Regions from separate parts of the Paenibacillus sp. ACRSA genome, predicted to be linked through region 1. Evidence: riboswitches for the same ligand, from Rfam matches in the RefSeq annotation. Region 1 holds a riboswitch; the other holds the start of a gene.
What was found. A riboswitch is a leader RNA that binds a small molecule or an ion and turns the genes downstream of it on or off. The one in region 1 is predicted to bind FMN.
Positions count from the first base shown of each region.

Region 2: linked by a shared signal. The riboswitch ahead of MH215_RS21790 (DMT family transporter) and the one ahead of ribD (bifunctional diaminohydroxyphosphoribosylaminopyrimidine deaminase/5-amino-6-(5-phosphoribosylamino)uracil reductase RibD) in region 1 are both predicted to bind FMN.

Region 1 is NZ_JAKRNP010000001.1:289,271-313,186, reverse strand. Features, by position in the region: gene fur (ferric iron uptake transcriptional regulator) at 74-541, shown strand; gene MH215_RS01460 (DUF4227 family protein) at 752-994, shown strand; gene MH215_RS01455 (tyrosine recombinase) at 1,068-1,958, shown strand; gene MH215_RS01450 (purine-nucleoside phosphorylase) at 2,133-2,957, shown strand; gene MH215_RS01445 (D-alanyl-D-alanine carboxypeptidase family protein) at 3,259-4,434, shown strand; gene spoIIAA (anti-sigma F factor antagonist) at 4,577-4,930, shown strand; gene spoIIAB (anti-sigma F factor) at 4,927-5,382, shown strand; gene sigF (RNA polymerase sporulation sigma factor SigF) at 5,394-6,149, shown strand; gene MH215_RS01425 (hypothetical protein) at 6,466-6,771, shown strand; gene MH215_RS01420 (hypothetical protein) at 7,299-7,835, shown strand; gene MH215_RS01415 (hypothetical protein) at 8,075-8,611, shown strand; gene MH215_RS01410 (EamA family transporter) at 8,809-9,753, opposite strand; gene MH215_RS01405 (AraC family transcriptional regulator) at 9,869-10,783, shown strand; gene MH215_RS01400 (stage V sporulation protein AA) at 11,512-12,168, shown strand; gene MH215_RS01395 (stage V sporulation protein AB) at 12,149-12,577, shown strand; gene MH215_RS01390 (spore germination protein) at 12,604-14,271, shown strand; gene lysA (diaminopimelate decarboxylase) at 14,373-15,704, shown strand; gene MH215_RS01380 (peptidylprolyl isomerase) at 16,011-16,442, shown strand; FMN riboswitch at 16,699-16,859, shown strand; gene ribD (bifunctional diaminohydroxyphosphoribosylaminopyrimidine deaminase/5-amino-6-(5-phosphoribosylamino)uracil reductase RibD) at 17,265-18,368, shown strand; gene ribE (riboflavin synthase) at 18,423-19,091, shown strand; gene MH215_RS01365 (bifunctional 3,4-dihydroxy-2-butanone-4-phosphate synthase/GTP cyclohydrolase II) at 19,160-20,392, shown strand; gene ribH (6,7-dimethyl-8-ribityllumazine synthase) at 20,484-20,951, shown strand; gene MH215_RS01355 (segregation and condensation protein A) at 21,054-21,854, shown strand; gene scpB (SMC-Scp complex subunit ScpB) at 21,823-22,506, shown strand; gene MH215_RS01345 (DUF2953 domain-containing protein) at 22,727-23,452, shown strand; gene ytfJ (GerW family sporulation protein) at 23,588-23,916, shown strand, end outside.
Region 2 is NZ_JAKRNP010000009.1:89-8,581, reverse strand. Features, by position in the region: gene MH215_RS21815 (hypothetical protein) at 1-96, opposite strand, end outside; gene bcaP (branched-chain amino acid transporter BcaP) at 404-1,804, opposite strand; gene MH215_RS21805 (amidohydrolase family protein) at 2,254-3,621, opposite strand; gene MH215_RS21800 (hypothetical protein) at 3,982-4,179, opposite strand; gene MH215_RS21795 (hypothetical protein) at 4,176-4,772, opposite strand; FMN riboswitch at 5,211-5,356, shown strand; gene MH215_RS21790 (DMT family transporter) at 5,503-6,483, shown strand; gene MH215_RS21785 (amidase) at 6,655-8,151, shown strand; partial or broken gene MH215_RS21780 (IS30 family transposase) at 8,474-8,493, opposite strand, start outside.

The DNA of each region.
Region 1 (23,916 bases):
TATACACTCCCCCTATAATGAAAGAAGTGGGTTAAGTTGCAGTGTGCAGTGATTTCCTAGGGGGAGGGAGAAAATGGAAGCACGGATCGATAAAATTAAGCAGCAACTACAGTCCCAAGGATACAAATTAACGCCCCAGCGGGAAGCCACCGTAAGAGTACTTCTTGAGAATGAAGAAGATCATCTGAGCGCAGAAGACGTATTCATGCTCGTTAAGGAAAAGGCTCCCGAAATCGGTCTGGCAACCGTGTACCGTACCCTCGAACTACTAAGTGAGCTGCATGTTGTAGAGAAAATCAACTTCGGCGACGGCGTAGCCCGTTATGATTTGCGCGGAGATACGTCCAAGCATCATCATCATCACTTAATCTGTGTTCAATGTGGTAGTATGGATGAAATACGCGAAGACTGGCTTGGGCCGCTTGAAGAGCGACTGGAGCGAGAATTTAACTTTTCGGTGGTAGACCACCGATTGGATTTCCATGGGATTTGTTATCGTTGCAAAGCAAAAAATGACCAGAAACCCAAAGATGAAGAATAACATAGCATATCTTCAAGCTCTCACCGGCGGTTTTGACGGGAGAGCTTTTTTGGTACCGGATCTGATGTAAGCTTTACCCAATGTCATACTCTTGTGTTTGTCCTCATACCTTGTCTATAGACGCTTCTCTGCGCATTCATTTGGTGCAGGGAATGAGGTTCCGGCTTCGTAGAACTGGAGCTAGGATCGAGACTAGGAGGCGGACAAACGATGATCATATCACTACGGAGAGGGCTCCGTTTTATTCGTTTTATAATCTTTTTTTCAGCATTAGTTTATTTGTTCTATAATGTTCTGGATCTGTTCAACGGCTGGATCTCACCTGTAGATCAGTATCAGATTCCTTCAGGTAATGCGGTCAAAGTATTTCAGGAAACGGATTGGACAGTTCATGGAGAAGGGCGACCTTCACTTGCCGAACGGCTACGTTTGTTCTACTGGTATGGGGAGTAGTTGGAGCATCTAGGAATGCAAATACGGTAACAGGCTGCACGCGGGGCAGTTCTGGAGATGAGGAGCGTTGTACATGAAACAGACGATACACGCCTATGCCATTTACTTGGAAGAAGACAAAGGGATGTCAAGCAGCACACTGGAGTCGTATCTTCGCGATGTGGACAAGTTCATCGAATTTGCAGAGAAAGAATATGATATACGTGATGCCGGTCAGGTGCGGCGTACGCACGTTATTTTATTTGTAGGTAAGTTAAAGCAGTCCGGGCGCGCTAATGCTACGATTGCTCGGAGTATTGTATCCTTACGTTCCTACTTTCATTTTCTAATGCGTAGGGGAGATATTCTTCAAGACCCTACATTTGATGTGGAGGCTCCTAAGGCAGATAAAACCCCACCTCAAGTATTGACCATCGATGAAATTGAGTTGCTGCTTAATGCACCGGATACGCGTTCACCCCAAGGAATTCGGGATCGTGCGATGCTGGAGTTATTGTATGCCACAGGCATTCGTGTCTCAGAATTGATTGCACTGGATGTCCGAGATGTTCAGCCGAGTATGAAGTTTATCCGTTGCGGCGGGGCAGGGAAAGAACGGATTCTTCCGATCGGTGCTCCTGCAGCTCATTGGATCGATGTGTATCTGGATGAGAAACGCAGCCGATTGCTCAAAGCAAGTTCGGACGAGCAGGCGCTCTTTGTCAATGTCTCGGGGAGACGTCTGACACGCCAAGGATTCTGGAAATTACTCAAAAAAGCTGCGGTGGATGCAGGAATACCAGGCGAAATTACGCCACATACGTTAAGGCACTCGTTTGCTGCTCACCTTATTGCTAGCGGAGCCGACACAAGAGCCGTTCAGGACATGTTAGGTCATGTTGAACAGCCAGGTCAGCAGTATGGTAATCATGGTCGTAAAACGATGAAGGAAATCTACGAAACACATCATCCACGAGCTAAATAGGTTGGACGTGAATGTTTTTGCAAAAAAATGCAGAACATGTTGCCTATTTAGGATAGAATAAATTGAATACACTAAACGCCGTATACATAAGCATATGCTTCCGTCTAGTGGGACTAGCCTGGAGCTGATCTGCATACATGAACGGATCGTTTCAACTCAAGGAGGAACATCGTAATGACAGCATTAACTCAACACATGATTTTGGAAGCAGCATCTTATATTCAAAGCAAAAGCCCCGTTAAGCCTGAAGTAGGCTTGATTCTTGGCTCAGGTCTTGGCATTTTGGCTGAACTCATTGAAGATGGTGTGAGTATCGCTTATCAAGACATTCCCCATTTCCCTGTATCTACGGTAGAAGGACATGAGGGTGAGCTGCTGGTTGGAACAATCAAAGGTCGTCCTGTTGTCATGATGAAAGGACGTTTCCATATGTATGAGGGCTACGGTCCGGAGCTTACTGCTTTTCCGGTTCGTGTCATGAAAGAACTTGGAGTTACATCGGTACTTGTAACGAACGCAGCAGGTGGAGTAAACACATCGTACGAACCAGGTGACTTGATGTTGATCTCCGACCATCTGAATCTTACAGGCAAAAACCCACTCATCGGTCCTAATGATTCAGCACTGGGTGTGCGTTTCCCGGATCTGTCTGAAGCTTATAGTCGCCGCTTGCGTGCGTTGGCGAAAGATACCGCAGCATCCCAAGGGTTCAATGTACGTGAGGGTGTCTATGCAGGTCTGCTTGGTCCAAACTATGAGACACCAGCTGAGATTGTTATGCTCCGTACTCTGGGTGCAGATGCTGTCGGTATGTCCACTGTGTCCGAAGTTATTGTGGCTCGCCATGCAGGTCTGGAAGTACTCGGTATCTCTTGTATCAGCAACATGGCAGCGGGTATTCTGGATCAACCGCTCTCCCATGATGAGGTTATGGAGACAACAGAGCGGGTGCGTGAGTCTTTCCTTGCGCTGGTTGTAGCCGTTATTCCACAAATGTAACAGATTACAGAGCCGGGTTAGTAATCTAACCATATAACTGGGCTACTGAAGACCAGAAGGATAGTCCCTTCCTAGACTTACAGCTCCATAGGATACTATTGCATTTTGAAGAGACATGCCTCTATCACATTCAGTGAGTAGGGGCATGTTTTTTTGCGTTTCTGTTCGACGATACATTTTACAAAAAAAATTTCGGAAAATCATGCTTTGCATGGAATAATTTACTGTAAACGAACCGACAATGATTAGCAGTACATGCATGGAAATGCATTAAGCAAGTCATTTGAGGAGGTTTCCGATCGTGAAGAAACGTATAATGGCATCGTTCATGACCCTTTGTATTTTGCTGTCTCTGATGGCATCCACAGCACTTGCTGAAGAAAAACCTACCCCAACAGGTGGAACGGATTTGGCACCTTCAGCACGTTCAGCAATATTGATGGATGCAGACACAGGAACTGTGATCTACGAGAAAAACAGTCATGATCAACTGCCTCCGGCAAGTATTACGAAGATTATGACCATGCTTTTAACGATTGAAGCGATTGATTCAGGTAAGTTGAAGCTGACCGACAAAGTGAGAACAAGTGAGTATGCTGCTTCTATGGGTGGATCACAGATCTTCCTTGAACCGGGTGAAGAGATGACAGTAGACGATATGCTCAAAGGGATCGCTATGGCCTCAGGGAATGATGCGTCTGTAGCTATGGCTGAGAAAATTGCCGGCTCTGAGGAAGCTTTTGTACAGATGATGAACGAACGTGCAAAAGAGCTGGGCATGAAGGATACCAATTTTGCCAATTGTAATGGGCTCCCGGTTGATAATCATTATTCGTCGGCACATGATATTGCGCTCATGAGTAGGGAATTACTGAAACATTCGGGCATTACCAAATATACTGGCGCATATCAGGACTACCTTCGGAAAGATACGGAGAAGCCTTTCTGGTTAGTGAATACCAATAAGCTCGTTCGTTTCTACACAGGTGCAGATGGTTTAAAAACAGGTTACACTTCGGAAGCGAAATTCTGTTTATCAGCAACAGCGATGAAGGATGGATTGCGTACAGTTGCTGTTGTGCTGGGAGAACCAAACACGAAAACACGTAATGCTGAGGTTTCCTCCATGTTCGACTATGCCTTTAGTCAATACACGATGAAACCTTTATACAAAGCAGGCGATCTGCTCGGTAGTCTGAAAGTTGAAAAAGGCGAGGTTGCCGAATTGCCACTGAACGCTACGCAAAATTATAGTGTGCTCATGCGCAAAGGTGCCAAGTCGAACGATATTCGACATGAATTGTTGATGACAAAAGAATTGAAAGCTCCGATTAAAGCAGGTCAAAGTGTAGGTAAGCTCGTGGTTTATCAGGGTGATGAGGTTATTAAGGAGTTCGACATTCAGGCTCCGCAGGATGTAAACAAAGCAGGCTGGTGGAAGCTGTTCAAACGCACCACTTCCAATCTTTTTGATTAAGCGTCAATTTACGTGTGCTACCTACATCCTTGAACGTATTTTGTAGTTAATTAGGGGTTTTCTTCTAGTTTTGTCGGGGTGCAGGAAATGCTTTGGGCAACGTAGAAATCCTTGTTCAAGACAGGGAGGAGAGTGAGCAAACGTGAACTTGCATGTGGAAATGGAACATCACCGTGGGATTCTGATTGTGCGACTATCGGGAGAACTGGATCATCACACTGCGGATATGGTACGGATGCAGATGGATGAAGCGATCCAGCGGAGACAATGCGAGCACTTGGTGCTCAGCCTGAAGGATCTGCAATTTATGGACAGCTCAGGCTTGGGTGTCATTTTGGGAAGATATAAGCTCATTAAGAATAAAGGCGGTAAGATGGTTGTATGTGATGTTAATCCGCCAGTATACCGTTTGCTGGAGATGTCGGGTTTGTTCAAGATTATGCCGATTTACGAAAATGAGGGAACTGCTCTCTCGGGTCTGGAGGTCGTCTCATGAATGAAGGAACAGGGAGAAATTTCATGAATCTGCAATTCGCGGCCAAGTCGGAGAACGAATCGTTCGCGCGTGTAACGGTTGCGGCCTTTATCTCGCAGCTTGATCCTACGATGGACGAGCTCAGCGATCTGAAGACGGTTATTTCCGAAGCGGTAACCAACAGTATTATTCATGGGTATAACAATAACCCAGAAGGGGTTGTATCCATTCAGGCGGAGATTCGTGAAGACATGATTACGATCATCGTGGAAGATTGTGGCGAAGGTATTGAAGACCTGGAGCTTGCCAAGCAGCCGCTATATACATCCAAACCCGAACTTGAGCGCTCGGGTATGGGCTTTACCATTATGGAAAACTTCATGGATGAATTCGAAGTCAGCAGTGAGCCCGGCAGAGGCACCTCCATCAAGATGAAGAAGAGGATTGAATCCAAGAAAGCATTGTATAATTAGGGGTTGGTCTTATGGATGCTGAAGTGAAACCATCTTCACAGACCTATTTGGATGATGCCGAGGTCAAACGATTGATTGCGCTCAGTCAATCGGGTGACCATGATGCACGAGACACGCTGGTAAACTGCAACATCAGACTTGTCTGGTCTGTTGTACAGCGTTTTATGAACAGAGGCTATGAACCAGAGGATCTGTTCCAAATCGGCTGTATCGGACTACTCAAGTCGGTGGACAAATTCGATCTCAGCTATGATGTGAAATTTTCGACCTATGCTGTACCGATGATAATCGGAGAAATCCAGCGTTTCCTACGTGACGACGGCACACTAAAGGTCAGTCGCTCACTTAAGGAGATGGCGAATAAAGTTCGCAAAAAAAGAGATGAATTGTCCAAACATCTTGATCGTCTGCCAACGATTAAGGAAGTGGCTGAACAACTGGGGGTGACTCCAGAGGAAGTTGTATTTGCTCAAGAAGCCAACAAACCGCCTACGTCGATCCATGAGACGGTGTTCGAGAACGATGGTGATCCAATTACGCTAATGGATCAGATTGCTGACGAATCACAGGAACGTTGGTTTGACAAACTGGCATTGAACGAAGCTATTGGTGGTCTGAGTGAACGAGAACGACTAATCGTATACCTTCGTTATTACCGGGATCAGACACAATCTGAGGTTGCAAGCAGACTTGGAATATCACAGGTTCAGGTATCCCGTCTGGAGAAAAAAATTCTACAATCCATTCGTGACCAGATCGCACAGTGATTGGTGATTGAATGACTTACATGGTGATGTGAAACGTGGTTTATCACCAATATACGACAACTAACAACCTTCTTTCGCGCGATGTAATGCGAGGAAGGTTATTTGTCGTTGATAAGGTTGTTTCATTATTATTTTTGTAATATAATTACATGTAAAATATATGAATAAATGGTAAATGTTAAGGTTTTAAATTAGTGTCTTTTTCTTTTATTATAAATTTATAGTAATTACACCAATTTATTCTTTTTCTGCTGATGATACAGCACAAGATGATATCTATCCTGCAGATTCTAGAGAAGAGAACATCAAGAATCTTATGTCTGAAAGAGCGCTGTTACAATTTAAATTAAATGATCTTCAGGAGAATAATAACAACGATAGCAATACTACTGAACTTTCTATTCCAAGTGATCTAAAGAAAATTAAAGAGTATAAGAAATTAAGCACTAAAATCGAACAGATCGATAATCAACTTTACGATTTAGGTGTAAGAGATTTATCTGAGGATGAGTTAGCTGAGAAGTTAAAGTTGTCAGATGAAGGTGCATTGGCAGTGGTTCCAGGTGGTTATGGCAATGTTAACTGGCAAACCTATAGATCTATTTGGGTAAAAATTCAGTAAGATATGAAGTTCAACATATCGTTGCTAGCCCAGCAGGGACAGCTTCAAGTAGCATAAGTCAAAGTGGAACAGTAGTACAGACAACGAATGGGGGAATTAGAGCTGCTGCAACAGGTCTTGTAAAATCTACAGCGAAAGAAGGACAATCTGACATTTCTCAAGTTTTATCTTTTAGGTCTTCAGAAGTATTCGGTGCCGTTTCGTGGAGTATAAGAAACGTAGGGTATAAAAAGGGTACGAATATTGTGACTTCATCTCATTTCATAACAGATAGTAGACAGTACCACTATACTCCTTCGAATCACGGAATTGGTTCAAACGCGGTTACAGCATATTTAAACCCTGGATCAGCCAGTACGGCTTTTGTAAGTAATGTAGATTTCACTGGCATTGATGGGAAGGTTTTTAAATCAGTTTCTTTACCTCGATTTAGTTTTCCTTCTCAAATTCAGGATAAATAATTTTAGAAATTTATTTTGAACATTCCTAGCATAACATAACAACGGCATGTCGAAAGGGCGATGTTCATGAAAAGAAGAATTATTTTAGGTTGTGTAGCATTAGTACTAGTCTTCATGATCCTGTTTGTATGGTTGTATCCATTCCCTCAAAAAATGAACAGGCAGAGTGATGTTGTCGTTTTAAACGAAGACCATGTTGTACTTGGGAACACGACGTTAGTTATGGAGGGTACTGTACACCGACCTTTATTCAGAGAGCATTACTTTGAGGGGAAGATCGAGCTTTCAGATCTGGATTTTACCAGAGAATACAGAATGTTTCCGCTCTACCCGGTTCAAGAAGGTAATATTTTTAGTTCATTCATTACGTATTCTGGTTCATCGCAACAATTGGAGAGCGTGACGGGTGTTATGTTTCACGATGACTCATTCTTGAAATTAAACTTATTTCTGAAAGAAGCCCCTTACAAAGGAACGACACATAATTTGATTCAGATTGTTTCTCCAGCTTCTGATCTCATGACTGCCGAGAAGATTGTGAACGAATTAAAACTAGGTTTTCCAGATATGCCGGATGCCAAGAAATTACTTCCTCCGCAATGAGATTACGAAATTACGTGTTGAATTAAAACAGGCGATAGAATTTGTATCGCCTGTTTATCATGGTAATACTATATTCTATAGTGAATGTTCACAACCGGCTTGTAACTGATTTGTCGTACATATGTTGTGAACTCCAATCGAGCCTAAATCTAGCATGCTGATGTGGTGATAATGTAGAAGGAAGGTTTTTGCTCTTACACGGAGTAGATATGATGCTAGTGTACAACAAGGAGAAACTTATGTTCAAAAGGAAAATGATCATTTCGCTTTTTGTAGTGTTGCTTGCTAGTATGACGGGAATTTTAATTCTATTGTTTGCTAATCCATTCTCTAAAGAGATCAACCTGAGTAAAGAAGCTTTCATTTTGATTACAGATGAATCTGTTGAATCCTCAACAACTATTAATATTAGAGGAACCGTACACAATCCACTTCTTAAAGCATCTTATTTCGAAGGTGAGATTGAGATTGAAAGTTTGGATTCTACAATGAATAACTCAGTGGTCATGTTGGTTCAGGAAAAAGTGAAAGGATTAAACTACTCTTCATTTTTTTATGGTCAAACTTTTGATCAAGGTAACGTATTAATGTTTTTTACAGACGATTTTTCGGAAATAAACTTGCTTATGAGAGATGTCAAGATAAGCAATAATACAATTGATTTCATTCAAGTTGTAGCGCCAGCTTCGGATGAAGTTTCAGCACAATCTGTATTTGAACGTATGCAAGCGTTATATCCTGATATACCGTCTTTGAAGGATTTAGACAACCTATAAAAAGAGTAAGTGCACTGTTTAGAACAAGCCGGAAAGTCTGCAGCGGCTTGTTTTTTTGTACTTCAAACCAAAATGGTGATATTAATGCAGGTAACTTCTGTTCATCATCCTTTTGTTCAATAGTTAATAGATTTGGTGAGAAAGTAAGGTTTTGGACAGCTATCTTTCGAGCTTTCAAAAGTTAGCATAATGGAAGTTTATGCAGGGGAGTCGAGAGGTGCTTCCTTTCCTTTATTCATTTGCATCAAAATCACAAGGGTAACAATACATGCTGTACCTAGCCATTGAAATAGTCCAAAAGGTTCCTGAAGCCATATGACCGTTGTAGCAACTGCGGCAAGTGGTTCTGCACTTCCCAGTAAGCTGGTTTCTTTAGCGGAGAGACTTTGCAAACTTTCGACGTAAAACCAGAAAGCGATCATGGTTCCAAAAATAATAGTAAATATAAGATATGCGTACGCTTCAAGGGGTACGCTCGCAAATTCAAATTCCCATGGAGAATGAATGAAACTAAGGGCAGTACCGCCTATAATCATAGCCCAACCGACAATGACTAATGAATCGAACTGTCGAATTAATTTTGCAGCATACAAAGTATAAAAGGCAGCGGAAACACCAGATAAAAGCCCCCAAATGATAGCGATAAAGGGTACGGATAACTGGGAAATGGAACCATTAGTTAACAGGAGATAACAGCCGCCAAGAGCTAGACTAATGGATATCAGATCTTTGGAGCCCAGTACCGCCTGTTTCCGCCAGATTAGGTAGAGCATGATCATAACCGGGGACAGATATTGCAAAAGAGTAGCTACTGCAGAATTACCATGTTGAATGGAGGCCATGTACGTATACTGTACAGAGAGCATTCCGAACAAACCAAAAATAATTAATTGGATAGCTGTAGCCTTGTTTCTCCATACGTCTAGAATTTGTGAGCGCTTAGGTCTGAAATATTGAACGGTTAGAAGCAGAATGCCTGCAATTAACAATCGAACAGTAACAAACCAGTTGACCTCAATGCCATAATGCTGAAACAGCTTTTGTGATACGGTTCCGCCCACTCCCCAACAGATCGCTCCGGTCAAAACCAACAATAATCCTCTTTTTCTCGAATTAAAATGTGCAAATGATTTTTTACTCATGTAATAACACCTTCGTCCTAAAATATAAGAATAGTGTTATATTAGAATGGAATAGTATATATTGATATCAATATTAGATAGAAAAATATAAATATATTGAGGATGAATGGTGAGCATGGTAGATAAAACGGAATTTCATATCGATCAAAATCTGAAGGAACTGACGGAGCATCGGACCGTTTCGTTGCCAATCGCTTGTTATGAAACGACAATTATTCATAATGTACATGGTCATATACCACTTCACTGGCATGATGAGCTACAGTTTGTTTTTGTGATGCAGGGGGAGGTACTCTTTCGAGTAAATCAGGAGGAGATTGGTGTGCCCGAAGGCAATGGAATATTTATCAATAGTGGTTCCATGCATATGGCGGAGGACATTGGAGAGGGGAATGTGTGCAAATATATCTGTTTGAATCTTAGTCCGCAATTTATTCTGCCAGCAGAGCTATATATGAAATTTGTACACCCGTATGTTACGGCGACCAATGTGCCCTATTTGATGATCCCAGGGGACCAGAGCTGGGGATTGAATATTCTTGAAGCCATGCAAGCTATTAAGCAGAACCTGCGAACTCAGCCTGTACATTATGAAATAGATGTCTCTGCTCAACTACTCACCATCTGGAAACAATTTATTTCAAACGGATGTTTACTGGAGTACGATCCGAACGAGGTTACACGCAATCAGCGCATGAAAGGTATGCTGGAATGGATTCATCTGCATTATGCTGAACCGGTCAAGCTAGAGGATATTGCAAAGGCAGGACAACTAAGTCGCTCAGAAACCTGTCGTTACTTTAAACAAATATTAAGAACAACGCCGATTCATTATGTGATGGATTATCGAATTCAGAAGAGTCTAGAATTACTTCAGCTTCCCGAAATGAGTATAACTGAGATCGCATATCAGGTTGGATTTAATAGCACAAGCTATTTCATTAATCAATTCGGTAAAATAATGAACACGACCCCTTTGAAATTCAGAAGGGAGATGGAGTTAAAGAGTCGAGTAGAGATGAATGGTTAACTGTAATTCTAGGTCTGGTTGTTGGTGCAGTGCTCTTCCTTACAAAGGTTTACGCTCAGGGTTAACACATTTTATGTCTACTCCATATAAGAAAATGTATAAGTAGCATTCTAAAATTCGTCGCCAATAGGGTGACTTTTTTTGTTTTTAGCCTGTGTCTCCGAATTTCTAACCGATTAGAAATACATGATAAGAATTTGGAGACAACAGCGATCGGAAGGTTGGTCTGCCACAGGAACGCCCGCGTGTATCTCATTTATCCTTCGCCATAACAGCGACCGGCAATTCGGTCTCCCCTCAGCGCAACGCATTCAATATCTTTCCACCTACCACCTCCCAGCAAATTTCTTTCAAGCGTTTGGATAAAGGGGAGCTGATGCAGAGGAGGGATGGAATTGGTTAGAGGAGCGGAGCGTGAAGGTTTGATTTTGATACACAAGCAGTGGAGGTGGCAGAAAAAACCTGTAGAAGCGAAGCGCTCGCCTTTGTCTCCGAATTTCTAACCGATTAGAAATACATGATAAGAATTTGGAGACAACAGCGATCGGAAGGTTGGTCTGCCACAGGAACGCCCGCGTGTATCTCATTTATCCTTCGCTATAACAGCGACCGGCAACCAATCCATCCTGCAGCTCTGCCAAGCTCCCAATCTTTTTCCAACCCCCATGTAATAAATTTGCACATTCTTCAAATACTAACCTAAATTACGCAGTAAAGGAGTGTTTCGGATGTCCCTGACACCCACTCCAACGGTCTACATTCGTTTGCGCAGCCGCGTCCGTATCCAACGGGGAAAAGAAGTCAGGCTTCGGGATATTGCCCATGTGCTGACCTCTTCAGAAGAACAGGAGCGAAGGCTGATTGAGCTTGAACTGCTACGCCCTGGACCGGAAGATGGCAATCTGATTCTCATTGATATTCTGCAGATTATTCCCCAGATCCGAGGTGTGCTTCCCGATGTCAGTGTAGAGTTAATCGGCTCGGGACATACGCTGGTTGAGGTCGTCGAGGGAAATGGCAAACCGTCCAAATCGTTGTTTATTCTGGTATGGCTACTGCTTTTTTTTGGCTCAGCATTAACCATTATGAATTTTCATGCGGACGTGAGTATGCAGGAAGTTCAAATTCGAATTGTGGAGATGATTACAGGCCGCCGAGATGAGCATCCCTATTTATTTCAGGTGGCATATTCCATCGGGATTGGATTCGGTATGGCAGTGTTCTTCAATCATTTATTTAAGAAGAAGTGGAATGAAGAACCGACACCTCTTGAAGTGGAAATGTTTTTATATCAGCAGAATGTCGACAAGTATGTCGTTATTGAAGAAACTGAACGTATGCATGACCAGGAACGTGGGGAGATGAATGCAGATGAGCGTTCTTAATGGAGCGATCAGCATCGTACTCGGCATTGCTGGAGGAATCGCAGTAGGAAGTGGCGTGATTGCGCTTATCTTGGTACTGGATATGATTCCACGGCTGGCTCAATTGACCCAATCCTATGACAAAACACATTGGTATGAAGGTGCACTTATCGGAGGCTCGTTAGTAGGTACGGTTGCAGATTTCTGGCACTGGAAAGTACATGGGGTGCTGTTACTTAGTCCAATCATTGGGCTGTTCTGCGGTGTGTTTATCGGCTTGCTTGCGGCAGCACTGACGGAAGTGTTAAACGTATTGCCTGTACTTGCCAAAAGGCTAGGAATGAAGCCGTATCTTTTTGGATTGTTGCTTGCCATGATTCTGGGTAAGATGACGGGTTCGTTATTCGATTTTTTTGTATACCAGCGTTAGAGAGCAATGGTTGAAGGAGGATGGACATGGATGTGAGATCAGATCACGGTGAACAGGAGAATGGTGAGGGAGTACCCGAAGAGTTTGTGAATAAGTCACCGTATGAGATTCAGAAGGAAGAAGAAGAGAAGGCTTATCAAGAGAAAAAACAAAATGAGATGTCTGACAGCGTGGAAGAATCCGTTCATTACTGGCAGGAAAATGATGAGATCTCTCCACGTATGAGTGACAACAAAAATACAATGAAACAAATTTTAGGGCTCGGAGAGTCCTTCGACGTAGATCTGCGGGAAATGGTTCTGGGAGGCAAGCATGTTGGGATACTGCTGTTGACTGGGTTTGCCAAAGATGAAATTTTACTTGAAGTGTTAAAAAGATTAACCTATCTCACTCCAGAACAAGTGTCGGAACATGCGCTGAAATCTTACTTTGAATGCTACATTCCTCATATTCAGGTGGAAAAAGTAGATAGCATGAGCGCTGTAATTAAAAAGGTTCTTATGGGTATGAGTGCGATGTTTGTTGAAGGAGATCGCTCCGTCCTTATTATGGATACAAGGAGTTACCCGGTTCGATCACCTGAAGAACCTTCTTTAGAGCGGGTGGTAAGGGGATCGAGAGACGGATTTACAGAGACGCTTTTGACGAATGTGGCCTTAGTTCGACGGAGAATTCGTGACCCTGGATTGAAGTTCGAGCTCATGCAAGTGGGTCGAAGAACACAAACGGATGTATGTGTAGTCTACATTGATGATATCGTGGACAAGGTTCAAGTGGATTCTGTTCGCGAAAAAATAAAACGGGTCGATATCGATGGTATTCCCGCTGCCGATAAGCAGTTGGAGGAAGCGATTATCAACAAAGGGTGGAATCCATTTCCACTCGTCCGATATTCGGAAAGACCCGATGTTACAGCATCTCATCTGCTTGAAGGCAGAGTTGTTATTTTTGTAGATACCTCACCAAGTGTGATGATTTTGCCAACAACCTTTTTTGATCTCTGCGAGCATGCAGAAGAAAATAGGCAAACGGCCTTCATGGGAACCTACCTACGTTGGGTACGGTTCGCAGGTATTCTAATCTCGCTGTTTGTTCTTCCGTTGTGGCTTCTCATGGTGATTGATCCTGCTATTAAACCGATGGGGTTTGATTTTATCGGCCCGCAGGAGAATGTTAAACTTCCACTTATTCTTCAGTTTCTGCTGATAGAACTCGGTGTCGATCTCTTACGGATGGCAGCGGTGCATACACCTACACCACTTGCCTCGGCGATGGGTTTAATAGCAGCTATACTCGTCGGGGATATTGCCGTCAAAACAGGATATTTCGTTAATGAGGTTGTGCTCTATATGGCTATTGCTGCGATAGGGATGTTTGCAACGCCGAGTTATGAACTTGGACTAGCCAACAGGCTGGTACGATTGTTCCTTCTGATTGCAGTGGCAATTTTCAAAGTACCCGGATTCGTGATCGGTACCACCTTATTGGTCATTGCGCTGACAATCCATCGTTCCTACAATTCATCTTATCTGTGGCCGTTCATACCGTTTAATGCAAAGGCGCTTGGAAACTTTTTATTCCGATTGCCATTGCTTGAAAATAAAAAACGTCCATCGTTCAACAAAACTCGTGATAATACCAAAATGCCTGATGATCCAGACGGAGAATCACGAAAAAGTAAAAAACACAAATGATCTGCTGAAAAATCCATTCTTCTTGATGCCTAATTTGGTATACTGGTGTAAAATCATTGGAATAGATAAAATTCCAGTATATAAAGTGAGGAATGCAGATTATGTATTTACATGGTACAAGTAAAATAAATGCACAAGGACATCTAGAAATTGGTGGAGTAGACGCAACAGATTTGAAAGAACAGTTTGGTACACCGCTGTATGTGGTGGACGAGCAATTAGTGCGTGATCGTTGCAGAGAGTATATGGATGCATTCCGCGCTTCGGGTCTGGGCTTCCAAGTTGCATACGCAAGTAAAGCATTCTGCGTAATGGCGATGTGTGCTTTGGCTGCAGAAGAAGGACTTTCACTAGACGTTGTATCTGATGGTGAGCTGTTCACAGCATTGCAAGCAGGATTCCCTGCTGAACGTATTCACTTTCACGGCAACAATAAAACGCTGGAAGAAATCGAGATGGCACTGGATGCAGAGATCGGTTGCTTCGTAGTAGATAACTTTAATGAACTTCACTTGTTGCAAGCTGTGGCTGCGGACAAAAACCGCAAAGTTAACATCTTGCTACGTGTAACGCCTGGCGTTGAGGCGCATACACATGAATATATTTCTACAGGTCAGACAGATTCGAAATTCGGTTTTGATATCGGTAATGGAACGGCGTTCGAAGCAATCGAACTGGCTTCCAAACAACCGAACCTGGTTCTGCTCGGCGTTCACTCTCACATTGGTTCCCAAATCTTTGAGGTTGAAGGGTTCCAGATGGCTGTTCAGCGTGTTGCTGAATTTGCGACAAGTGTGTATGAGCGTCTAAATGTTGCATTCAAAGTGGTTAACCTTGGCGGAGGATTCGGAATCCGTTATATCGATGGAGATACACCGCTTGAAGTTTCACAATACGTGAAGGCTATTACAGATGCGGTTAAAAATCACTTTGCTACCATTGGCTATGCTGTACCTGAGATCTGGGTTGAGCCAGGTCGCAGTATCGTGGGTGAAGCTGGAACTACACTATACACAGTGGGTACGAGCAAAGACATCCCAGGCGTACGTAAATACGTTGCTGTAGATGGTGGTATGACAGATAACCCACGTCCTGCACTTTATGAGTCCAAGTATGAAGCAGTGCTTGCAAACCGTGCTAACGAAGCAGCTCAAGAGACTGTTTCCGTTGCCGGTAAATGCTGCGAGAGTGGCGACATGTTGATCTGGGATCTGGAATTGCCAAAAGTACAAAGCGGTGACTTGCTTGCCGTAGCGTGCACAGGGGCATATAACTATTCCATGGCGAGTAACTACAACCGGATTCGTCGTCCGGCGGTTGTATTTGTCAAAGACGGTCAAGGTGATGTAGTCGTTCGTCGTGAGACATATCAGGACATCATTCAGAATGACTTGGTACCTGAGCGTATCGCTAAACAGCCAGTAATTCGCTAATTTAATAGATGCGTGGGTGGCATGTGCAATAGCATTGTATATCAGTAACTCATTTAGGAAGAAGGCAAAGGGGCGTTGCTCTTTTGTCTTCTTTCATATGTTACAGCAGATCCGAGCAACTTGAAGACGAGAACATATCGGACAGAAGTCACCCTTTTTAGCTGTATTGTGCGAAAAAAAGTTGCTGATTATTTTGCGGTTGAACGCATTTCGGTGTACACTATGAAAAGTGCTATTAAGCTTGACCTAGGGTCATGCGCTTCTGGCACCACTAATGATGGTCAATACGAAAGGAGTCATTTACATATGGCGAAACAAGCGAAAATCAAAATGGCAAACGGCGGAGAAGTTCTGATCGACCTATTCGATCAAGAAGCTCCAAACACAGTAGCAAACTTTGAGAAACTGGCAAACTCCGGCTTCTACAACGGTTTGACTTTCCACCGTGTTATCCCTGGCTTCGTAGCTCAAGGTGGATGCCCAACTGGAAACGGTACAGGCGGTCCTGGTTACACAATCAACTGTGAAATTAACCCGAACAAACATGAGCGTGGAACATTGGCTATGGCGCATGCTGGCCGTAACACAGGTGGAAGCCAGTTCTACATCTGCTATCAACCACAACCACATTTGGATGGACAACATACTGTATTTGGTAAAGTAACCAAAGGTATGGAGTTCGTTGACGCTTTCGAAGGAAACGACAAAATGGAAACTGTTGAAGTTGTTGAAGCGTAAGTTTTACTAAATCACTTATGTTTTACAGGAAACCCTTAATGCTTCTGTTGCAGGAGCATTAAGGTTTTTTTGCATATCTGGCTTTTCTAGAAATGGGCATATCGATTATGAAGAATTCCTCAAATGTGTGATATTCTTCGTTCAGGAAGCGGTTTGTGGTATTTCTTTCGCTTATTAAAAGTTAGTATGTGACAAAAAGGAACAAAAAACAATTGATTTTTTAACGTTAAAGTGCTAACATCCAATTAATAACGCAACAATCCTTCGGGGAGGGTGAGATTCCCTACCGGCGGTGATGCACATGTTCGTGAATCATTTATGTCTATGTGCAAAGTCCGTGACCTGTCTGCTGCGGCAGATGGCTGATCTGGTGCAATTCCAGAACCGACAGTATAGTCTGGATGGGAGAAGGAGAGAGTGTAGCTTCTGGCTGCATTCGCAGATGTGTTGGTGTGCAGTGAGTTTGTGACTGTACATGGAGAAAGCGGGTGTTTCCCATTGCCTCCATACATAGGTTATGTCTTAGAAGCGCTTTACCTAGAATGAATTTCATTAGGGTATGTGTTTGTTTTCACTTACCTGAATCGAATCAAGGTAGTGATTCTGTGCGCTATATGACCAGTGTATCAACGCTGTCTTGCGACGACGTAGTGTCTCTTCTCCCCATCGAACGGACTGTTCGACGGGGATTTTTTATTTTCTTAACGGAATCCTTTAAACATTCGGTAGTGAATTGAAAATCATTTTATGATGAAGATGCACATCATTTTCTCCACTAGGAGAAGATAATAACAAAATAGATTAGACCGTGGGGTGACGGACTTGGAAATGATCAATGATGAATTTTATATGGGACTCGCATTGGATATGGCAGAACGGGCACAAGGACAGACTGGAATTAATCCCGTTGTAGGTTGTGTTGTGGTCAAGGAAGGCCGCGTAGTTGGGCTGGGATCACATCTTAAACGTGGTACAGGTCATGCTGAGGTACATGCATTGAACATGGCGGGTAGTGATGCCGAAGGAAGTACGGTATATGTTACGTTGGAGCCTTGTAGTCACTATGGCAAAACACCTCCATGTAGCGAACGTCTGATTCATGAGAAAGTAAAGCGCGTAGTAGTGTGTTGTGAAGACCCTAATCCTCAAGTATCGGGCAGAGGGATCAGCATGCTTCGCCAACAAGGAATTGAAGTTGAAGTTGGCATATTGCGCGAACGTGGGAGACGCCTGAACGAAAAATTCATTAAATACATCACCACAGGATTACCGTTTGTGACCCTCAAAACGGCCTCGACATTAGATGGCAAAATTGCTACCCGTAGTGGAGATAGTAAATGGATTTCCAATGAACCTGCTCGTGAGATCGTGCATGCCCTTCGTCATCGTCACCAGGGAATTATGGTCGGCGTTGAGACTGTCATTGCTGACAATCCTGAATTGACGACTCGATTGCAAGTGGAAGGCATTCATCCGGTTCGAATCGTAGTGGATTCCAAGCTGCGCCTACCTGTAGGCTCGAAAATGGTCAAGGATGGCATTGCACCGACCTGGGTGCTTACGACGGATGATGCAAGCCCTGAAGCGGCTGAGCGCCTTGAGGCATATGGTGTAGAGGTTATCCGCTGTGGACCAGGACCACGTGTCGATCTACTTAATGCACTCAGTAAACTGGGTGAGCGTGAGATTGGATCTATTTTGCTTGAAGGTGGAGGTACGTTGAACGGCGCAATGCTGGAAGCCAGACTCGTGGATCGTATGCTTATGTTCATTGCTCCCAAAATCGTGGGTGGGTATGATACGCCGGGAAGTTTCCGTTTCGAAGGTGTTGAGCGTATGAGTCAGGCCATTCAATTGAATCAACTGGAAATCGAGCAAGTTGGAGATAATATTAGCATTGGCGGTATCCCGGTCTGGCCAGAATAAGGGAGATCGATGAAGCGTGAGTGCTAAGAAGATGTACAAGAAGGAGGCGGTAGCATGTTTACCGGTCTAGTGGAAGAAGTCGGTCACATTCGGCGCATCGGTCGAAAGGGCGAAGCATTGGTTCTAAACATCGGAGCTTCCGCCATCATGGATGATTTGAAAATTGGTGATAGCGTGGCTGTAAATGGAGTATGTCTAACGGCAACTACGCTGGAAGGCGGAGGTTTTACCGCTGACGTTATGCCAGAAACGTATCGACATACGAATTTGAATCACCTGCAATCAGGAAGCAAAGTGAACTTAGAGCGTGCAATGCTATCTGGTGGCCGGTTTGGTGGACATATTGTACAGGGGCATGTGGATGGCACGGGAGTGATTGGCAGTATTACTCGTGACCAGAATGCGGTTGTTTTCGAAATTAAACCGGATGATCATGATCTTTTTAAATATTTGATTCCAAAAGGGTCTGTCACCTTAGACGGCATCAGTCTTACCGTTGTGAACACCGCTTCCGGATCATTCACGGTTTCTATTATTCCTCATACCATTGGAGAGACTGTGCTGAATTTCAAGAAAACTGGAGATACCATCAATATTGAATGTGACATCTTGGGTAAATACGTGGATCATTTACTTCAATACGGGAACGGCCACTCCAGCACGAAAGAGACGAAGCCCAAGAGTATAAGTGAAGAGTTTCTAGCCAATCACGGCTTTGCGTAAAATATAGGTTTGAATAAACTTTTTACACGAAAACGGAGAAGACAGATAAAAGAATTGGAGGGAGACGTATGACAGAGCAATCCATTCTCGATCCAATCGAGGAAGCTATCTATGATCTGATGCGAGGAAAACCCGTGATCGTTGTGGATGATGAAGACCGGGAGAATGAAGGTGATTTCATCGCTTTGGCAGATAAGGCTACGCCTGAAGTCATTAATTTCATGATCACCGAGGGCAGAGGTCTAGTCTGCGTACCGATTACACAGCAACGTGCAGACGAACTCAATCTCAAACCGATGGTTCAACAGAACACAGACTTTCATGGGACAGCATTCACCGTGTCAGTAGATCACAAAGATACAACAACTGGAATTTCCGCGTTTGAACGCTCCATTACGGTGAAAGGTTTAATTGATCCTGATGCGAAAAGCACGGATTTCCGCAAACCGGGTCACATGTTCCCGCTCATCGCTAAAGACGGCGGAGTACTGCGTCGTGCTGGACATACGGAAGCCGCAGTCGATCTGGCAATTATGTGTGGTTCATACCCTGCAGGCGTGATCTGTGAGGTCATCAAGGAAGATGGTACGATGGCGAGATTACCTGATCTACAGGAAATCGCACGTAAGCATGATCTGAAGTTGATTAGCATTCAGGACATGATTCGGTACCGCAATGAGAAGGAACAATTAGTACAGCGCGAGGTGGCTGTGCGTATGCCTACGGATTTTGGTGAATTCCAGGCAGTTGCATACACCAATGCGGTGGATAATAAGGAACATGTCGCACTGGTTAAGGGTGAGATTGACGGTTCCAAGCCTGTATTGGTGCGTGTTCACTCGGAGTGTCTCACAGGGGATGTATTCCACTCTCATCGTTGTGACTGCGGACCTCAATTCGATGCGGCACTCAGACAGATTGATGAAGAGGGCAATGGAATCCTGCTCTATATGAGACAGGAAGGCCGGGGCATCGGCTTAATCAACAAGCTCAAAGCCTATAAGTTGCAGGAGGAAGGGCTAGACACCGTAGATGCTAACTTGAAGCTTGGATTCGCTGCAGATCTTCGTGATTATGGGATTGGAGCCCAGATCCTCAAAGACCTTGGTGTTCGCCAGATTCGTCTGTTAACCAATAATCCACGCAAGATCAAAGGGTTAGAAGGCTACGGCCTTGAGGTGGTTGAACGGGTATCGATTCAGATCCAAGAGAATGAGGATAATACGCTGTACCTGCATACCAAACAAGCGAAGCTTGGACACATGCTGAAGTTTGATGAAATCGAGCAAAATGAAAAATAATTGAACTTCGATTCATATATGTAATTTGTGGAAAAAGAAACAACAAGATCATTCGATTATATCTCATACTAATTATAGGAGTTGACTAACAATGCCAAACTTTTTTGAAGGACATTTAGTGTCAGAAGGATTAAAATATGGAGTAGTCGTTGGACGTTTCAACGAATTTATTACGAGTAAATTGCTCAGCGGTGCACTGGATGCTTTCAAACGTCATGGCGTTCAGGACAATGAAGTTGATGTAGCGTGGGTTCCAGGAGCCTTCGAAATCCCGCTTATTGCACAGAAAATGGCCGAGAGTGGCAAGTATGACGCGGTTATTACACTAGGAACAGTCATTCGTGGATCAACAACTCACTATGACTATGTATGTAATGAAATGGCAAAAGGTGTTGCGGCAATTAACCTCAAAACAGGCGTGCCAACGATCTTTGGTCTCGTGACTACAGAGAACATTGAGCAAGCGATTGAACGCGCTGGGACGAAGGCGGGCAACAAAGGTTGGGATGCAGCTACGGCCGCAATTGAAATGGCAAACTTGACGAAACAGCTAAAATAGTGCTTATTTAATGTAGTGCCCTGCTCTGCGCAGACGAAAACGGGAGACTGAATTCGGCGGCTTAGCAGGGTTTTGTATTTTTCTGGCGGGAGGATTCGTCTAGTGACGGTAGTTACATACAAACTGGAGACTTTTGAAGGGCCTTTGGATCTTCTGCTTCACTTGATCGACAAGGCAGAGATTCAAATCCAGGATATTCCCATCAGCGATATTACCGATCAATATATGGCGTATCTGCATTCGATGCAAGAATTGGAGCTCGATATTACAAGTGAATTTCTCGTGATGGCTGCAACACTTTTATCGATCAAAAGCAAACTATTACTGCCCAAACCACCGGTAATTGAGGATTTTGAGGATTATGATTATATCGAAGATGAAGATTATGATCCACGTGCTGAACTGATTGCACGTCTGATTGAATATCGCAAATACAAAGGGATTGCACGGCATCTGCATGAGCGGGAGTGGGAGCGGAGCCTCATCTTTTCCAAAGAGCCTGAAGATCTTAGACCTTATATGCCTGTGGAGACGCAATCGAATCCGGTGCAGGGGCTTCATACCTCCGATCTCATCGCTGCTTTTCAGAAGGCGCTACGTAAGGCTGAGAAACGAACGACCGTTGCTCGTATTCAACGAGATGAAATATCGGTTAAAGATCGTATTCGTGATGTCATTGGTGCACTGGAGCGTATAGGGCCAGGTGGTAAGTTGTTGTTTTCTAAGCTGTTAGATGAACAGATCTATCGGCATGAAATTGTCGTTACCTTTCTTGCGATCTTAGAGCTAATGAAGATGAAGCAGATCGTCTGTTATCAGGAGCGGATGTTTGAGGATATTGTTATGGAGTGGAGAGGGGAAGCAAGGAATCATGGATTTTCCGAAATTGAAGTCGATTATTGAAGGCCTGCTGTTTTTGTCCGGAGAAGAAGGTCTAAGTATCAAACAAATTGCCGAAATCGTAGATCAACATCCGGAACGGGTGTCCGATGCGGTGGAGGAAATGGTTGCTGATTTTGCAAATCAGGGAAGAGGGGTTCAGATTCTCAAGCTGGCCGGCGTGGTGCAACTCGGAACATTGCCGGAACATGCCTCTTATTTTGAGAAACTTGCCTATTCTCCAGCGCGTACATCGTTATCCCAAGCGGCTCTGGAGACGCTTGCTATTGTGGCCTATCGCCAGCCGATTACTCGGGTGGAGATTGAAGAGATTCGCGGTGTGAAGTCTGAACGTGCCATTCATACGTTAGTGAACAAAGATCTGATTCATGAAGTGGGACGAGCAGAGGCTATCGGGCGCCCGATCCTGTATGGCACAACCAAGTCGTTCTTAGATTATTTTGGCCTGGCTACAATTAAGGATCTTCCTGAGCCAGGGTTGTTCGAAGATACGGAAAACCTAGAGGAAGAAACACAGCTCTTATTTGATAAGTTAGATGTGCAGCAAGTAAGCTTGGATGGAAGTGATCAGACAGATTCATTTGATGAGGTAATCGATGATCATGGATTAGACATTGCTGAAGACTTGGATGATGGAGATCACGAAAATAGGTAAATGATATATGATATACCATTTGTCATCGCGTTACTGCGTATGTAGGCCGATTCCTTTTGTACATAAAGGTTTCGGTCTATTTGCGTTTTCGTGATGCGTAAGGGCAATGACTGAATTGTGTAAGTTCAACGGTTTTTCGATGAGCCATGAATTTTTTCCAATATATAGTGTCATACTATTCAGGAAGAGAATTGTAGCCTTGGAGGTAAGGCCTGTGTGGATGTGGCTTGGGGGAATCGTGCTGTTTGCCATTCTGTTACTTGCCATTGTTCTCATCTCGAATATTCATATACACTTTACGTTTCGTAAACATAGAAGTGATGATTATGCTCTTATCAATCTTCGTCTTCTCTACGGCCTGGTTCGAATCAAATATGAAATTCCGAGTATCGTCTTCAAAAATATGAAAGAAGGATTTCTTGTGAAGACGCAGCAACGAACGAACCATTCGCGGGGGGAAGCAGAGGGCAACGAGCGTGTGAACAAACGCAAAGTTAAGAAATGGGCAAAAGAAGTAAAAGTAATGCTTAGAGCGACGGATGCACTCAAAATTTGGGTCAAACAAACGCTCACCCGTGTACATATGACTGATTTATCCTGGTCTACCCGGATTGGAGTAGCAGATGCGGCCTATACGGCCATCGTTACAGGCTGGGTATGGACAATGAAGTCCATCATGATTGGATTTTTATCCTATCAGGTACAGTTTAAACGCACACCTTGTCTGGAAGTCATTCCAGTGTGGGAGGATGAAATGGAATTTCAGACAGAACTGGAGTTGCATATGCGCATTCGATTTGGTGCGGTCTTCACCGCAGGGCTCCGTCTGATGACGCGTGTTCTCAAAGTAGAAGGGGGCTGGCGGATGTGGTTTCGACTTCTACAGGAGCAGCGGCGCAAACACAAGCAGAAGCTCAAGGAACAACATCATAATTCTCACATTTAATTGTGAGCCTTGCCAAATGATGGTTTAAACGAATTCAGGATGTATCCAGGTACGCACTGGTACATAACTCCCTTGAAATTGGGGATGATATGGTTTAGATCAAACCTAGTTAAAATGAAACTGGAGGGAACTTACATGTCAGATCATCCAATACAAGGCTTAATGGAAACTGCTATGGAAAATATCAAGGCCATGGTAGATGTCAATACAATCGTTGGCGATGCAGTTGAAACACCGGACGGTACGGTTATTTTGCCGATCAGTAAAGTGGGCTTTGGTTTTGCAGCGGGCGGCAGTGACTTTAATGTGAATGTTGAAAAGAAAGAAAGCGGTTCTGCTTCAACTGCGGAACATGCAAAATCAGCCAAGGTTGCTTCTCCATTCGGTGGAGGTAGCGGGGGGGGCGTGTCCATCCGTCCGATTGCCTTCCTCGTCGTAGGAAAACAAGGTGTTCATATCGTACC
Region 2 (8,493 bases), on a different contig from region 1:
GATGATCAACTTCGCCTCTGCAAGTACAGCAGAATCTGTTAAAGCAAACCCGAAATTCGGATTCATATCCTGGTTCGTATGTAAATATGTATTCATGATACATCCCCTCTCCTCTGTCTGATGGCATGTCACAATCCCAAATATATGTCATATTGAAAGAAGCCGCAACCCCAGCCCAACGATATGAGTCTACATGCACCTTAATACTTACCCGTTACACGGGTCTTAGGAACCGTTAATTGCACTTGAAATAGTAAAAATTAAATGCAGATGATTCACTTAGAATTTCTCAACTCCAAAATCGAAATAAAAAACCTCCTGTCTTTTTTCGCACAAGCGAAAACTCAGGAGGTATGAACTATTTTGTTTCCATTTGACCTATAGATTAAGTTTACTTTTCGAATTACTTCGAGTTCAAATGACTGTGATGGCGTCCGTATAAGAAATAAATCCCCAGACCAATTAGTAACCAGATGAAGAACGTAATCCAAGTGAGCATCGCAAGTCGAGTCATGAGATACACACAGCCGATTGCACTGAGGATTGGAATCAATGGGACGAATGGGACACGGAAGCCACGTTTGAGATCAGGATTGTTTTTACGGAGTACAATAATGCCCAGACTGACCACCGCAAAGGCAAACAACGTCCCGATATTGGTCAACTCTGCAAGATGTCCGAGGGAGATGAAACCAGAAAATAACGCTACAACGATTCCCGCAACCCAGCTACCCACGGCAGGAGTCTGGCTTTTGCCACTAACTTTCGAGAATACTGGAGATAACAACCCGTCCCTTGACATGGAGTACAATAATCGCGTCTGACCATACATCATCACAAGTAATACGGTAGTAATTCCTGTAATGGCACCTAGTGCTACAATCCAAGATAAGCCATGCAAGTTAACAAATTCAAAGGCAAAAGCTACTGGATCACTAACATTCAACATATGGTACGGCACAATCCCCGTAAGGATTAGTGAAACGACAATATATAATACGGTACAGATCGCGAGCGAACCGATAATGCCAATCGGCAAATTGCGCTGAGGCATCTTCACTTCTTCCGCTGCGGTAGATACAGCATCAAATCCAATATACGCAAAGAATACCGTTGCCGCTCCAGCGGTTACACCCGAAATACCAAAAGGCAGAAATGGCTGCCAATGTTCAGGCTGAACATAGAACACACCTACACCGATAAAGATCAACACAACGATTATTTTCAGCGCAACCATTATTCCATTCGCACGAGCTGCTTCTTTCACCCCTCGGGTTAACAAGAAGGTAATAATCAACGTAATGACCGCTGCTGTGATATCAAAATACGTGCCCTTCTCTGGACTAAAGGCGCTCGTTAGCTCATGAGGTAAGTGCAATCCGAATCCAGATAGTAGACTTTGAAAATAACCAGACCACCCACTAGCAACTGCCGCACTTGCAAAGCCATACTCCAGAATCAGATCCCACCCAAGGATCCAAGCAATCACTTCCCCAAAGGCAGTATAGCTGTAAGTATAGGCACTTCCCGAAGCGGGTACACTTGAAGCAAATTCCGAATAACACAGTGCAGCAAAAGCACAGATTAGCCCTGCCAGCAAAAAGGAAAGAACTAGACCGGGCCCTGCGTATTTAGCCGCAGCCACACCTGTAAGAACAAATATTCCCGTTCCGATAATCGCACCTACACCAAGGGTCATCAGATCCAGCGGCCCTAACACTCTTTTCAGCGCACTACGCTCTTCCCCACTTACAGCAATGGGTTTCTTGCGAAACAATGAAGATTGTGACTCATTTTTGCTCATACATAATTTCCTCTCGTCGTGAAAGTATCACCTGTTCAACTGTTCTATAAAAAAGTGGTTTGTTCTATCTTATCGACCACCTATAAAAAACTAGTCAATTCTACACGTTATCGCGTTGCTTTATTAAATTTTTATTTAGAGATGTCGTATGTTGTGCTTTTTAAGCGTAAATTATCACGATATCTTGCCCGTGAAAGATAATAAAAATCGATCTAAACGAAAACTGCGTATAATTTATATTATGCGCAGTTTTTAATTCACTTTTTCAAACCAAAAAACGGTTTTAATTCGTTGTTATATGAACACTTGTGAATAATAGCTTATTTCGTTTATTTACGCTGTCCATCTCTCGCGAATCCTGTCTGATTAATGCTCGTTACGGGACAAAAAAAGAGCGCATGATCCCATGCGGCTCTTGGTTTAACCTTTATTTTTATAATATCTCAAGATTACGAAAATATGATCCGATCCACATCAGACATCTGATATTGTGACAGGAGATAGCTGGTACTCTCCAATGCCTGACGACGAACCGCATCTAAATCCACATGCAACAACTTACCTTCTCTCTTCACCGGTTGACCTGCCACAAATACAGTATCCACGTTTGATGGATTGGCGAATTGTACAATGGCTCCAATCGGATCATGAACAGGGAACAAATTCAAATCCGTCGTACGAATCATAATCAGGTCGGCCTCTTTGCCTGGTGCCAGTGTGCCAATCTTATGTCCAAGCCCCAACGCTTGTGCGCCAGCCGATGTGGCGAATCTTAACACCTGACTCGACTGCAGGTTCAGTTCTCCAGGCATTTCTCCCTGCTGCAACAATTGTTCATTTACTCTCGATCGTTCTGCTTGCAGGGCAAACTTCATCTGAGAAAACATATCACCACCCGTGGATGTCACCACATCCACACCGAGTGTTGGCGTGCCTCCATTCTCCAGAAAATGTCCGGTCGCTGGATATCCATGCCCCATCATCATCTCTACCTCTGGGGTAACCGAAAGCGAAGCACCTTGATCGGCAAGCATTTTGTACTCATCGATTCCCATCGTATTACCATGAACTACATTTATTTGCGGACTTAGTAGACCTGCCTCATGTAACTTTGTCACTGACCGATCTACACTTCCCCAAGTCCCGAATCCTACATGCATGGAACAAATGGCATCTAGTTCCTCTGCAAGACGAATCTCCTTGACTGTTGTATCCCAATGACTGAACTCCGGCCCTCGAATAGAAAGTCCAAACGTCAGCAATTGATCCCTTGATGAGAAGTATTGCTGCTTCACTCTGCGTACATCGTTGGAGTATGTAAGAATACTATCTCTATTCCAGTAATTCGTTTCACCAGGTACACCCTGAGCGAATACCGCACGGATTCCCGCATCCTGAAGTCCATGAATCAATTCATCTGTGTGCTCTGGAGAATACGGCATACTCCAATCCAACACCGTCGTCACTCCTGCATTAAGCGCTTCCAAAGATCCCAATAAATTCGCAATGTAGCTGTCTTGAGGACGAAGCTTGCTTCCCATGGCTCCATAATATAGATTCTGCAAATACACAGGCAGTGACCAATTCGTTCCTGTTGTTTTAACCAGAGACTCCCACACATGACGATGGGTATCTACAAGTCCCGGGAGCACAATCATATCAGATGCGTCAATAACCTCTGCTTCGTCACACTCCAGATCAGGCTTAATAGCTATAATGATAGAATCCTCAATTAAGACATCGGCTCTTTTGTACTGACCAACCGAGGCATCCATTGAAACAACACAACCATTTTTCAGCAAATAACTTTTCCCCATTAGACACATCTCCAATCATAGTTTTTTAGTTGGATATGGCTTGCATGATGGTACGATCAGTGCTGAACGACATTATTACACAACTTATTTTTATAAAGTATATATGTATTATATAGTTACATCGCTATATTTGCAAATTTTGGAATTAAAAAAACCTTGAGTAGCAAGTAGCTATACAAGGTTTTATGAATCTTTTAGTCACTTTGAGTCTAGCACTGGGACATGCTCATTTGGTTTCTCACCAAACCCACCCCAGAACACACCTAAACTTCTGCAATCACAACACTTCATAAACAGTTCCATTTCGTATAAAACCTATACTTTATAGTCCATTTGTATAGTCCATTCTATTGAATACTTTCAATCAATCTCATCGTCCCACCAGATTAATTGAAGCAGTGAATGGTCTCCTTCATGATACTTCACTTCGCCATCTCCAGGAATCGCTGGATGTTCCTCAACAACAATGGGAAAAGGTGAACCGATGAGGTTAATCCCTATTAATAATGCAAAGCTAATGATAACAATCCCACTCAAAGTAAAAATGACTCTTTTCAATCGACTCTCTCCTCATTCATGTATCTTACTTCCCCGCCAAAAATCTTGTCTGCAACGATATTTCCATCTTGATCAAAAGCTCTTATTGTCCAGTTCTCCTCGGTATACTCATCTAATACAAACAGTGCATACTGATCGTCAATCTCTTCAAGTTGATAGTCATCCGGATTAGCTTTCACTTCTTCAAGGGAGAGCTCGTAAGATTGCGAAGACGAAACATCCTTCAGGTGATTGCCCACCGCTATGTATTTGATGTCGGATTCCCTGGTTGTTACTACACCAACTACAAAGTGATTAAGATCACCTAGACCAGTAGCCTCAAACGGCTTACCTTCCTCGACCGTACGACCATATGAGCTTCCATCATAACGATGCAAGAAACCGAACTTCTTTTCAAGTTTGGCTATACCAAAGCTCTGGTCTTGATTATCTTCAAATAATACCACTTGGCCGTAACCATGAATTTCTTTGGATTTTACAATCCGACCATCATGAGGCAATGCGTTGATTTCATTCACATGCAACCCTTGCACCGCGCCAAATCCTAATATCACAAGCAAGCATAGACCAACTATAATTAAACCTTTTCGCAAAATATCCCTCCATACAATTACATAATAATTTAATAATTAATGCATTTCAGATGAACGCTACATATTTAATGCTACCCGAACGATAAATATTGCTCACTTGATCCAATTCGTTAGAAGTTTACTACGTATCATTGTAATATTAACATAATTATACATAAGATGTTTGAACCCCTTTTTATTCATAGACTTTCTATAAAATCACCTGAACAGGCTACTTGGGTTCCACCTTCAGATGGACTAAGCATCAGGCAACTGGTAAACCATATTCATTATGACAACCATCGTATCTTCCAACGAATACCGAGCCATTGTTCTTCTTCGTAGACAGCAAGGAAGCTGGAATATCATATTCTGAAAAAAACACTTGAACTGCTAGCGCTTACAAGATTAAGATGAAATCATTGATGTTACAACTTGTTCAACACACTAACAATTGAATAGGATCTTCGGGGTAGGGTGCAATTCCCAACCGGCGGTGATGTTCTTCGGAACCAGCCCGCGACTCGCTGACTGATATAGTTATCAGCGACTGACTTGGTGAGACTCCAAGGCCGACGGTAAAGTCCGGATGAGAGAAGATCAACACATGTCATGCCGTTTTACGGGAAGTCCTCTTCCCCTACGACATATGCATGGATGAGCCCCCGTTTATTTGGTGATTCGCCAGAACGGGGGCTTTTGTCGATTTTGCCAACTGAAGATTCCGTGTTCTGACGAAGGAGTCCTGAATATGGAAAAGAATCAAACTGCCTCAACGGTTTATCGGAAAGAACGAAGTAACACTGGATTCTGGCTTGTTGTAATCGGCGCTGCATTATGGGGCGTAGATCCATTGTTCCGTATTATTTTGCTTCAGACGATGACCTCAACTCAAATTGTACTTATTGAGCACATCATTGTAAGTCTAGTCGCCATTCCTGTCTTATGGAAATTCCGCGCAGACCTGAAAAATCTACGTGCTAGACACTGGGTTGCTGTAATCTTCATTTCCTGGGGCGGATCAGCACTAGCAACGGTTTTATTCACCATGGCGCTCACCAATAACGATCCTAATACCGTTCTCTTGTTGCAAAAAATGCAACCCTTGTTCGCCATTGTGCTCGCGAAGCTGCTTTTGAAAGAAACGTTACCACGTCGCTTCGGAGGACTTTTCTTCATTGCACTTGCAGGTACCTATTTGCTCACGTTTGGATTCACACTTCCTCTAGGAAACTGGAACACCTGGATTCATGCAGGCAGCCTGTTATCCTTAGGAGCAGCTGCTCTCTGGGGCGGATCTACGGTGATGGGACGATTAATGTTAGGGCAAGCAAGATATGAGACCGTTACTTCTCTCCGGTTCGTAGTCGCTCTGCCGCTCCTCTTCTTGATGACATGGCATGAAGGAGCAGCATGGACATTCCCCTCCGGAACTGGTGAACAAGCGGCCGTCGTGCTTAATGTATTGGGTCAAGCTTTATTGCCTGGACTATTGAGCTTGCTGTTATATTATAAAGGCTTATCCTCTACAAAAGCCTCTGTCGCTACGCTAGCGGAACTTAGTTTCCCGATGGCGGGTGTTCTAGTGAACTGGATCGCTTTCCGTACGTTGATTACATGGGAACAACTCGTTGGTTTTATCCTAATATGGATTGCACTCTTTGCGATTTCCAGACAGCAGGAGCGGTCGTCAAGTGTTGCTGATGCTGCCCCTAAGCTTCGTACAGAATAATTACCTACGCAGGATGCATTCCTAACATATATGTCAACTTCTCAAACATTATAAAATGAACGCAGCACTGTTTATCCCACTGGATGAACAGTGCTTTTGTTTTTTCAGCAATCCGATGGTACGATGACATATGGAACACTAGATATCCATCTTAGAAAGGAAAGATGCTTAATGTCTTCATTTTCATATACATCTTACGATGCTATTGGTTTAGCAGAGCTTGTACGCTCCCGAGAAGTATCTCCAATTGAACTGCTTGAAGCAGCATATGCACGACTCGAAGAAGTGAATCCACAGCTTAATGCGGTAATTCGTACATATGAAGTACAAGCTCGTCAGGAAGCAAGCATGATTCGCCCAGGGGAGCAACCTTTTGCTGGTGTGCCTTTGCTACTTAAGGACATCTCTCAATCCCTAGAGGGTCAGATCCTCACTTCAGGCTCCCGTCTTCTTAAAGATCATCGAGCGTTACGAAGTTCTAACTTTGTCTCTCGATTACGTGAAGCTGGTTTTATTATTATCGGACATACGAACACCCCAGAGTTTGGGCTGAAAAATATTACCGAGCCCCGTTTACACGGCCCAACACGCAATCCATGGAATACGAATCATTCTCCTGGAGGTTCAAGCGGGGGCGCCGCTGCGGCAGTAGCATCCGGAATTGTACCTCTAGCCGGTGCCAGTGACGGAGGTGGTTCTATCCGCATCCCTGCCTCCTTCAGCGGGTTGTTTGGTCTGAAGCCAACACGTGGACGTACTCCAGTAGGACCAGGTGTTGGTCGTCAATGGCAAGGCGCTTCGATTGATTTTGCATTATCCCGAACTGTCCGGGACAGCGCTGCGCTGTTAGATACGTTGCAAGTTATTCAACCAGAAGCTGCATTTCATGCTCCCCTCTTTCCTGGCAGTTACTTGGCAGATCTGAATTATCCTCATCAACGCAAATTAAAAATTGCTTATACTACCGATTCTCCAGTAGGGACTTCTGTAAGTGAGGAAGCCATACAAGCCGTGTATAAGGTCGTTCGTTGGTTGGAGGAGCAAGGTCATGAGGTTGAAGAGAAGTTAAGTCCAGTTAATGGCGTACGGTTGATGGAAAACTATTATATGATGAATAGCGGTGAAATGGCCGCGATGATTGCTTCTATGGAGCATGCTATGGGTAGAGAGCTCACGGCTGACGATATGGAGATTGAGTCATGGGTTCTCGCTGAAGCAGGCAAAAAGGTATCTGCAGCAGAGTTTGTCCATAGTTTAGCGGAATGGGATGTTGCGGCGGCACAAATGTCTAACCTGTTCACCCGTTATGACTTCTATGTTACGCCAGTTAATGCTTATCCAGCACCTCAGATTGGAGAGCTCACGCCTCATGCGGAGCAGATTCAGCATCTAATGCGAATAAGTGATCTGGACAAGATAGAACAGCAGCAATTGATCTATGAAATGTTCGAACCAAGTCTTACGTACACTCCTTATACCCAGCTTGCAAATCTAACGGGCCAGCCTGCTATGAGTGTACCTGTTCATATGACTCCTGAAGGTTTACCGATGGGTGTTCAGGTAATGGCCACCAAAGGCCGCGAAGACTGGCTGTTGCATCTTGCTGGACAGCTTGAGGCATCCGATCTCTGGATTGGCATGAAAGGTAACCCGTTGTTTCCTTCATGATCTCTGATTAGAGTTGACTTAATTGAAGTTATTAAGGTTATTGAAGTTACTGACTCACTATCAGATAAGCTGCTGCAATCGTGTTAAAGCGATTGTAGTAGCTGATTTAATATCTACAACAAGTTATTCTTAGTTTGTCTGTAAGCTCCTAGAGAAATCGAATGAGAACTCAAATGGGATACGGTCAATGACCTATCAATTGGATTATGAGTATGTTGGAACATTGAAATAGGCACGATGTAAAATTAAACTACCTTACTCTACCTATTTTACATTTTTACATAAAATCACACTCTAGTATTTTTTAGAATGTGACGAATTGTCAAGCCAAGTGCGACAGTT